DNA from 3 places in the Citrobacter sp. Marseille-Q6884 genome. Region 2 is predicted to be linked to each of the others. Evidence: predicted binding sites of a transcription regulator. Region 2 holds the regulator's gene; each other region holds the start of a gene.
What was found. Region 2 encodes CRP, which controls carbon source genes, mostly activating them, when cyclic AMP is high. Its sites were predicted from a motif close to ATGTGANNNNNNTCACAT; they were not measured.

Region 1: the regulator CRP is predicted to act here: its motif matches at 1,294-1,311, upstream of N7268_RS07825 (glycine dehydrogenase).
Region 3: the regulator CRP is predicted to act here: its motif matches at 1,016-1,033, upstream of N7268_RS19345 (arabinose ABC transporter substrate-binding protein).

What each region holds. Positions count from the first base shown of each region.
Region 1 is NZ_CAMDRE010000001.1:1,647,852-1,650,057, reverse strand. Features, by position in the region: gene N7268_RS07840 (DUF4311 domain-containing protein) at 1-118, opposite strand, end outside; gene N7268_RS07835 (DUF4312 family protein) at 141-440, opposite strand; gene N7268_RS07830 (SFCGS family glycine-rich protein) at 443-805, opposite strand; gene N7268_RS07825 (glycine dehydrogenase) at 816-1,124, opposite strand; gene cybC (cytochrome b562) at 1,462-1,848, opposite strand; gene pmbA (metalloprotease PmbA) at 1,929-2,206, opposite strand, start outside.
Region 2 is NZ_CAMDRE010000001.1:775,718-777,923, forward strand. Features, by position in the region: gene N7268_RS03790 (phosphoribulokinase) at 1-34, shown strand, start outside; gene N7268_RS03795 (OsmC family protein) at 81-485, opposite strand; gene crp (cAMP-activated global transcriptional regulator CRP) at 794-1,426, shown strand; gene N7268_RS03805 (YccS/YhfK family putative transporter) at 1,478-2,206, shown strand, end outside.
Region 3 is NZ_CAMDRE010000002.1:855,144-857,349, forward strand. Features, by position in the region: gene N7268_RS19340 (non-heme ferritin-like protein) at 1-373, opposite strand, end outside; gene N7268_RS19345 (arabinose ABC transporter substrate-binding protein) at 1,177-2,166, shown strand.

The DNA.
Region 1 (2,206 bases), 870 kb from region 2:
GAAACGCGCCCATCCCTTGAGTGGTAGGCGCATGAAACATGCGTGCAGCCCCAGCGCCAACACCGACGCCTACCAGCGCGCCGATGATGAGCGATTTTATTAATATTATCAGGAACATATTTATGCCTTTTAGTAGTGAATCAGCGTTGCGTGACGAAATCCACTTTGTCGAGATTAATGGCAGTCACGTTGACGGTCACATCCAGCTCTACGCTGAACGTGCGTCGCTCCCGGCGCAAAAAGAAGAATAAAAAGGCCTCCTTTCGCACCGTTTCACGCGCTTGAACAACCTGCACATCCTGTGGCTCAATACGCAGTAAAATATGCGGTGACGCCTTCATCACCGCGGCCTGAACATGGTTCAGGGCATCGGCAAACGCGCGGGCTTTAGCGTCGCCTTTACCAGTCACTCTCACCGTCGTGGTGAATTGCTCTTTCATACTTACGCGCCGTGTTTCTTTTGCCAGGCCTGCACCAGGCGCTCACCGAGTTCTTCTTTATCCATAAAGCCGAATCCCAGCACATTGCAGCCTTCATTGATGGCGGTTACGCCCTCATCAACCGAGCGCATGCCGTATTTCGCTTTGTAGCCATGTTTGGTCTGCGCAGTAATGGCGCCCGCGCCGCCGCTGCCGCAAAACGAGATGCCGAAGGTGGCGTTTTCCGCTTTCATGACGTCACCTAACTTCATATCCGCCGCCACACCCGGCACCACCACCGCGCGGCCACCCGCTTTTTCGACGCCGGCTGCCACTTTCTGACCTTTACCCAGACGATCGCCAATCACTACCGTAATTTGTTCCATCTTTTGCTCCTTAAAGGTTGTCTTTTGCGACTTCGAAATGCACCGACAGCAGCCAGGCTTCTTCCTCAGGAAGATTGCCAAACGCCGCGACGACATCGCGGGCAAGCGCCATTGATTCGGCTGAAATTTCATCAAATAAGCTGGCATCGACGTCTGGCAAAGGCTCGCCCGTCACCGAGCGATGAGCCATGGCGCGTACATGCGATGTCAGCATTTGTTCCTGTACCGCGTTGGGAATGATGTGGCGTTCACGCAGCAAGGCATACACCTGCGCCAGCATGCGGTCGGCCAGTGCCGCCGACTCCCCCATCTCATTCATTACAGCTCCGTTATTCACTCGTCTTACCCCGCTAATGGCTCTGTCGATAAATTAGCGACGAAGGTTAAAAGTTTGTAGCGAGTTGTTTTCCACTTCGAAGTGGAAAGGGATGCAGCGATAGTGATCTGTGCCTCAAAAAGCGCCGGATCCACGATTTATCGCTGGAAGAATGTGATTGAGCTCGCAAGAGGAACACGGAAAACAGCGTTGAAGACGAACAATAAAAGGATGATGAAAACGAAAAAATGTGATGGGTATAACGTTTACTTATGGGGAAATTGTGCGGGTGGGGCTGCGTATTATCCGGCCTACAGGTTACGTAGGCCGGATAAATAAATTAACGGTACTTCTTATGGTATGCGTTGCGGGTCGTTTTCAACTCTTCCGCTGCGGCTTTCGCCTCTTTGACCTTGCCTTCGTTCGCCAGTTTTAGCGCGCCGTCAATCTGACCGATCAGGGTGTCAAAACCGTGGCGGAAATCTTTCATCTCCGGGCTGTCCGGGGATTTGCTTTCCAGCTTCGGGGGTGTTCCCTTTTGGGCATCCAGCGCGGCTGCACGCATTTTGGTTAACGCGCCTTTGAGTTCAGTCGCATTATCCGTTTTTTCGACGATTTTCAGGTTGTCGTTGAGGATCCCCATATCATCTTCGAGATCGGCTGCAAACGCAGAAGAGCCAAGAACCAGCGTTGAAGCCGCGACGATCGCTAACAGGTGTTTACGCATTGCTCACTTCCTTTTTATTATTAAAAAATAACGCCAGATACCCTCAGCCCTTCGCGCTGCAGCGTGAAGAATGACGGGTATCACTGTCCGGCGATTTTCATCTCCGGTAACAGTACAGAACCACACTGTATATTACTGCGTGTTTCAATATCGTTACCCACGGTCACGATATTGCGCCACATCTCTTTTAAGTTACCGGCGATGGTAATTTCACTCACCGGATACTGAATTTCGCCGTTTTCGACCCAGAAGCCAGCCGCACCGCGCGAGTAATCGCCGGTAATGCCGCTCACACCCTGTCCCATCAGCTCGGTCACCACCAGGCCAGTGCCCATCTCCTTGAGCAACTGCTCGAAGC
Region 2 (2,206 bases):
GCAACGGCTGATGGAAGGGAAAAAGATCCAGTAAACGGTGAGAAATGCCCGATGGCAGTATGCTTATCGGGCACTCTGTATTACGCCGCAATCACTTCATAGGAATGGGTGATGTTCACCGCTTTTTCCAGCATCAGCGCGACGGAGCAATATTTCTCCGCAGAAAGGTCAACGGCACGAGACACAGAAGCGTCTTTCAGATCATTGCCCGTGACGATGAAATGCAGATTGATATGAGTGAACAGACGCGGCGCCTCTTCACGGCGCTCAGAGGTGAGCTTCACTTCGCAGTTGGTCACGTCCTGGCGGCCTTTTTGCAGGATCGACACTACATCAATCGCGCTACACCCACCCGCAGCCATTAATACCATTTCCATCGGGCTCGGCGCTTTATCACCGGAGTTACCGTCCATCAAAATTTGGTGGCCTGAGGCGGACTCACCGAGGAAGGTTAACCCCTCAACCCACTTTACACGCGCTTGCATATTTCGTAACTCCAATGTTTCAATTTTCCTGACAGATTACGCGCACATAACAATTCTCGCAACGGAAGGCGACCTGCGTCATGCTGAAGCGAGACACCAGGAGACACACGGCGAAAGCTATGCTAAAACAGTCAGGATGCTACAGTAATACATAGACGTACTGCATGTATGCAGAGGACATCACATTACAGGCTGCAGCATTCTTTTTAGCAGCCCCCTTCCCAGGTAGCGGGAAGCACATTTTGGCAACCCAGAGGCAGCGTCGTTTTCTGGCTCTGGAGACAGCTTATAACAGAGGATAACCGCGCATGGTGCTTGGCAAACCGCAAACAGACCCGACTCTCGAATGGTTCTTGTCTCATTGCCATATTCATAAGTACCCATCGAAGAGCACGCTGATTCACCAGGGTGAAAAAGCGGAAACGTTGTATTACATCGTTAAAGGCTCAGTGGCAGTACTGATTAAAGATGAAGAAGGAAAGGAAATGATCCTCTCTTATCTGAATCAGGGCGATTTTATTGGTGAACTGGGCCTGTTTGAAGAAGGCCAGGAACGTAGTGCCTGGGTTCGCGCTAAAACCGCATGTGAAGTCGCTGAAATTTCATACAAAAAATTTCGCCAATTAATCCAGGTGAACCCGGATATTCTGATGCGCCTGTCATCTCAGATGGCTCGTCGTCTGCAAGTCACGTCCGAAAAAGTGGGCAACCTTGCCTTCCTGGACGTTACCGGTCGTATCGCTCAGACGCTGTTGAATCTGGCGAAACAACCTGATGCGATGACCCACCCGGACGGTATGCAGATCAAAATCACCCGTCAGGAAATTGGCCAGATTGTAGGTTGTTCCCGTGAAACCGTTGGTCGCATCCTGAAGATGCTGGAAGATCAGAATCTGATCTCCGCGCACGGTAAGACCATCGTCGTCTACGGCACGCGTTAATCCCATCGTAATGGCGCGTTACCACGTAATGCGCCATTTTTGTTTACACCGATGTGGCGAAGACTGATCTATCACCCCGAAATCAACTACGCACTACGACAAACACTGGTGCTGTGTTTACCTGTGGCTGTCGGTCTTATCATTGGTCAGCTTCATCTGGGGCTCCTCTTTTCCCTCGTCCCCGCCTGTTGCAACATTGCCGGTCTTGATACACCGCATAAGCGTTTTTTCAAACGCCTGATTATTGGCGCATCGCTGTTTGCTGGCTGCAGTTTGGTCATGCAATTGCTGCTGGCGCAGGAAATTCCGCTACCGCTAATCCTTACCGGCCTGACGCTCATTCTCGGCGTTACCGCAGAATTAAGTCCGCTGCATGCGCGACTGTTGCCGGCCTCGCTGATTGCCGCGATTTTCACGCTGAGTCTGGCAGGAAACATGCCCGTCTGGGAGCCCTTGCTCATCTATGCGCTGGGTACATTGTGGTACGGCCTGTTCAATTGGTTCTGGTTTTGGTTGTGGCGTGAGCAACCGCTGCGTGAATCCCTCAGCCTGCTGTACCGGGAACTGGCCGATTACTGTGAAGCAAAATACAGTCTGCTGACCCAGCACATTGATCCTGAAAAAGCCCTGCCCCCGTTGCTGGTCCGTCAACAGAAAGCGGTGGATCTCATTACCCAGTGCTATCAGCAAATGCACATGCTTTCAGCGCACCATAACAACGAATACAAACGTCTGCTGCGGGCTTTTCAGGAAGCGCTGGATTTGCAGGAGCATATCTCA
Region 3 (2,206 bases), on a different contig from region 2:
TTTCCAGTTCGTGAAGAAAATCAATGGTAGGCGCATCGTTTAATGCTTCTGCTTCGTCTGCTAAGCGCGACAACGTTCTGGAACGCTGCTGATATTCATCCAGCGTTTTCTGAAATAATTCTTCCAGAGACGTCAGTTCATCGCCGGGCACATCAATGGCTTTAACGATAGGGTTTGCCCCCGCGTTTTTCATAAAATTAAAGACGCGCATCATTTGCGTGACGTTACTTTGAGCCTGCGTGCGCAGAAACGTCGCGGTGCCTGTCAGACTGTGCTCGTAGCACCATTCGCTGAGGTGAAGGTAGAGATTCGACGCATAAAACTCGAGGTTCATTTGCGTGTTCAGTTTGTGAACAATTCCAACTGCAGCCATATCAATATCCTTATTTCCAGAAAGGAGGATGTACGTCACTCACGCCAGTACAACGGGCTGTCGTTGCACTTCACATCGACGTACATGTAATACTGTTAGCAGAATAAATCCGTTCCGCCGGTCCTTTATGTGATCCAAGAGGCAATACGTTGCCTGTCGAAAATAAGCATAACGCCAGTATGGGTATAAGAAAATCCTTAAATCTTCGTATTTATGTTTTTTTACATATTGTCATGCCGTTATATTCGTTTTCGCGGTGAGATAAATAATGGGATTTTATTTAATGTGCTGATATTAATGCATTTAATGGTAAATTTCCTGTGCGAAACGTGATTTTAACGTCAGGGTATTAATTTCATTTTTGCGCCAGATCAGTTTTGCAGAATTCCAAAAATCAACCCGCCGTAATAATTTGGTATTTCATGTTGGGTTTATCTGAATAACCCGACGTGTGGTGCTGAGATGAATGTGAGAAAAAGGTGACGGACAGTGAATATGTCAATGTTGCGGAATTCGGGGACAAGGACGCACTGGCTGACCTTATGGATTAATCTGCTATATCCCGTTTTCTGCGCCAAAAAAATGCTGCTTTTTTATGTCATTTCCCACTGAATTTATGTACGCAATTACTGTAATTCTGTGGTGTGATGCCGCTCTCTTATGGAGAATCAATTTCCCGCTACAACTACTCCAGCACTGGCGTTGATCTTATCAATAAAAGGTAATGCCTTGTTTTACGTCCGAATTACAAAAAATAGTCTGATATTACCCTACATAAAAGAACGTTAAAGCTGGAGTTAACCATGCACAAATTCACTAAAGCGTTGGCGGCCATCGGTCTGGCCGCGGTTATGTCACAATCCGCTATTGCTGAATCCATGAAGCTCGGTTTCCTGGTCAAACAACCGGAGGAGCCGTGGTTCCAGACAGAGTGGAAGTTTGCGGATAAAGCGGGCAAAGATCTTGGTTTTGAAGTGATTAAAATTGCGGTGCCGGACGGAGAGAAAACCCTTAATGCCATCGACAGCCTGGCGGCAAGCGGGGCGAAAGGGTTTGTTATCTGTACGCCGGATCCGAAACTCGGGCCTGCCATTATGGCCAAGGCACGTGGCTACGACATGAAGGTTATCGCCGTGGATGACCAGTTCGCCAATGCCAAAGGTAAACCGATGGATACCGTGCCGCTGGTGATGATGGCTGCGACCAAAATTGGTGAGCGCCAGGGACAAGAGCTGTACAACGAAATGCAGAAGCGCGGCTGGGATGTGAAATCCACCGCCGTCATGGCCATCACCGCGAATGAACTGGATACCGCGCGCCGCCGCACGTCAGGTTCAATGGCCGCGCTGAAAGCTGCAGGCTTCCCGGAAAAACAGATCTACCAGGTACCTACCAAATCGAATGACATCCCCGGCGCATTCGACGCCGCAAACTCCATGCTGGTTCAGCATCCTGAAGTGAAACACTGGCTGATTGTCGGCATGAACGACAACACCGTACTGGGTGGCGTTCGCGCGACGGAAGGTCAGGGCTTTAAAGCACCTAACGTGATTGGTATCGGCATTAACGGCGTTGATGCGGTGAGCGAACTGTCGAAAGGTGAAGCGACCGGATTTTATGGTTCATTGTTGCCAAGCCCGGACGTTCACGGCTACAAATCCAGCGAAATGCTCTACAACTGGGTGACCAAAGGCGCGGAACCGCCAGTCTTTACGGAAGTGACGGATGTGGTGTTGATCACCCGCGATAACTTTAAAGAAGAGCTGGCGAAAAAAGGGCTGGGCGGTAAATAACGCCACAGACAGTGAAACGCTTATCCGGTCTGCAATCGTC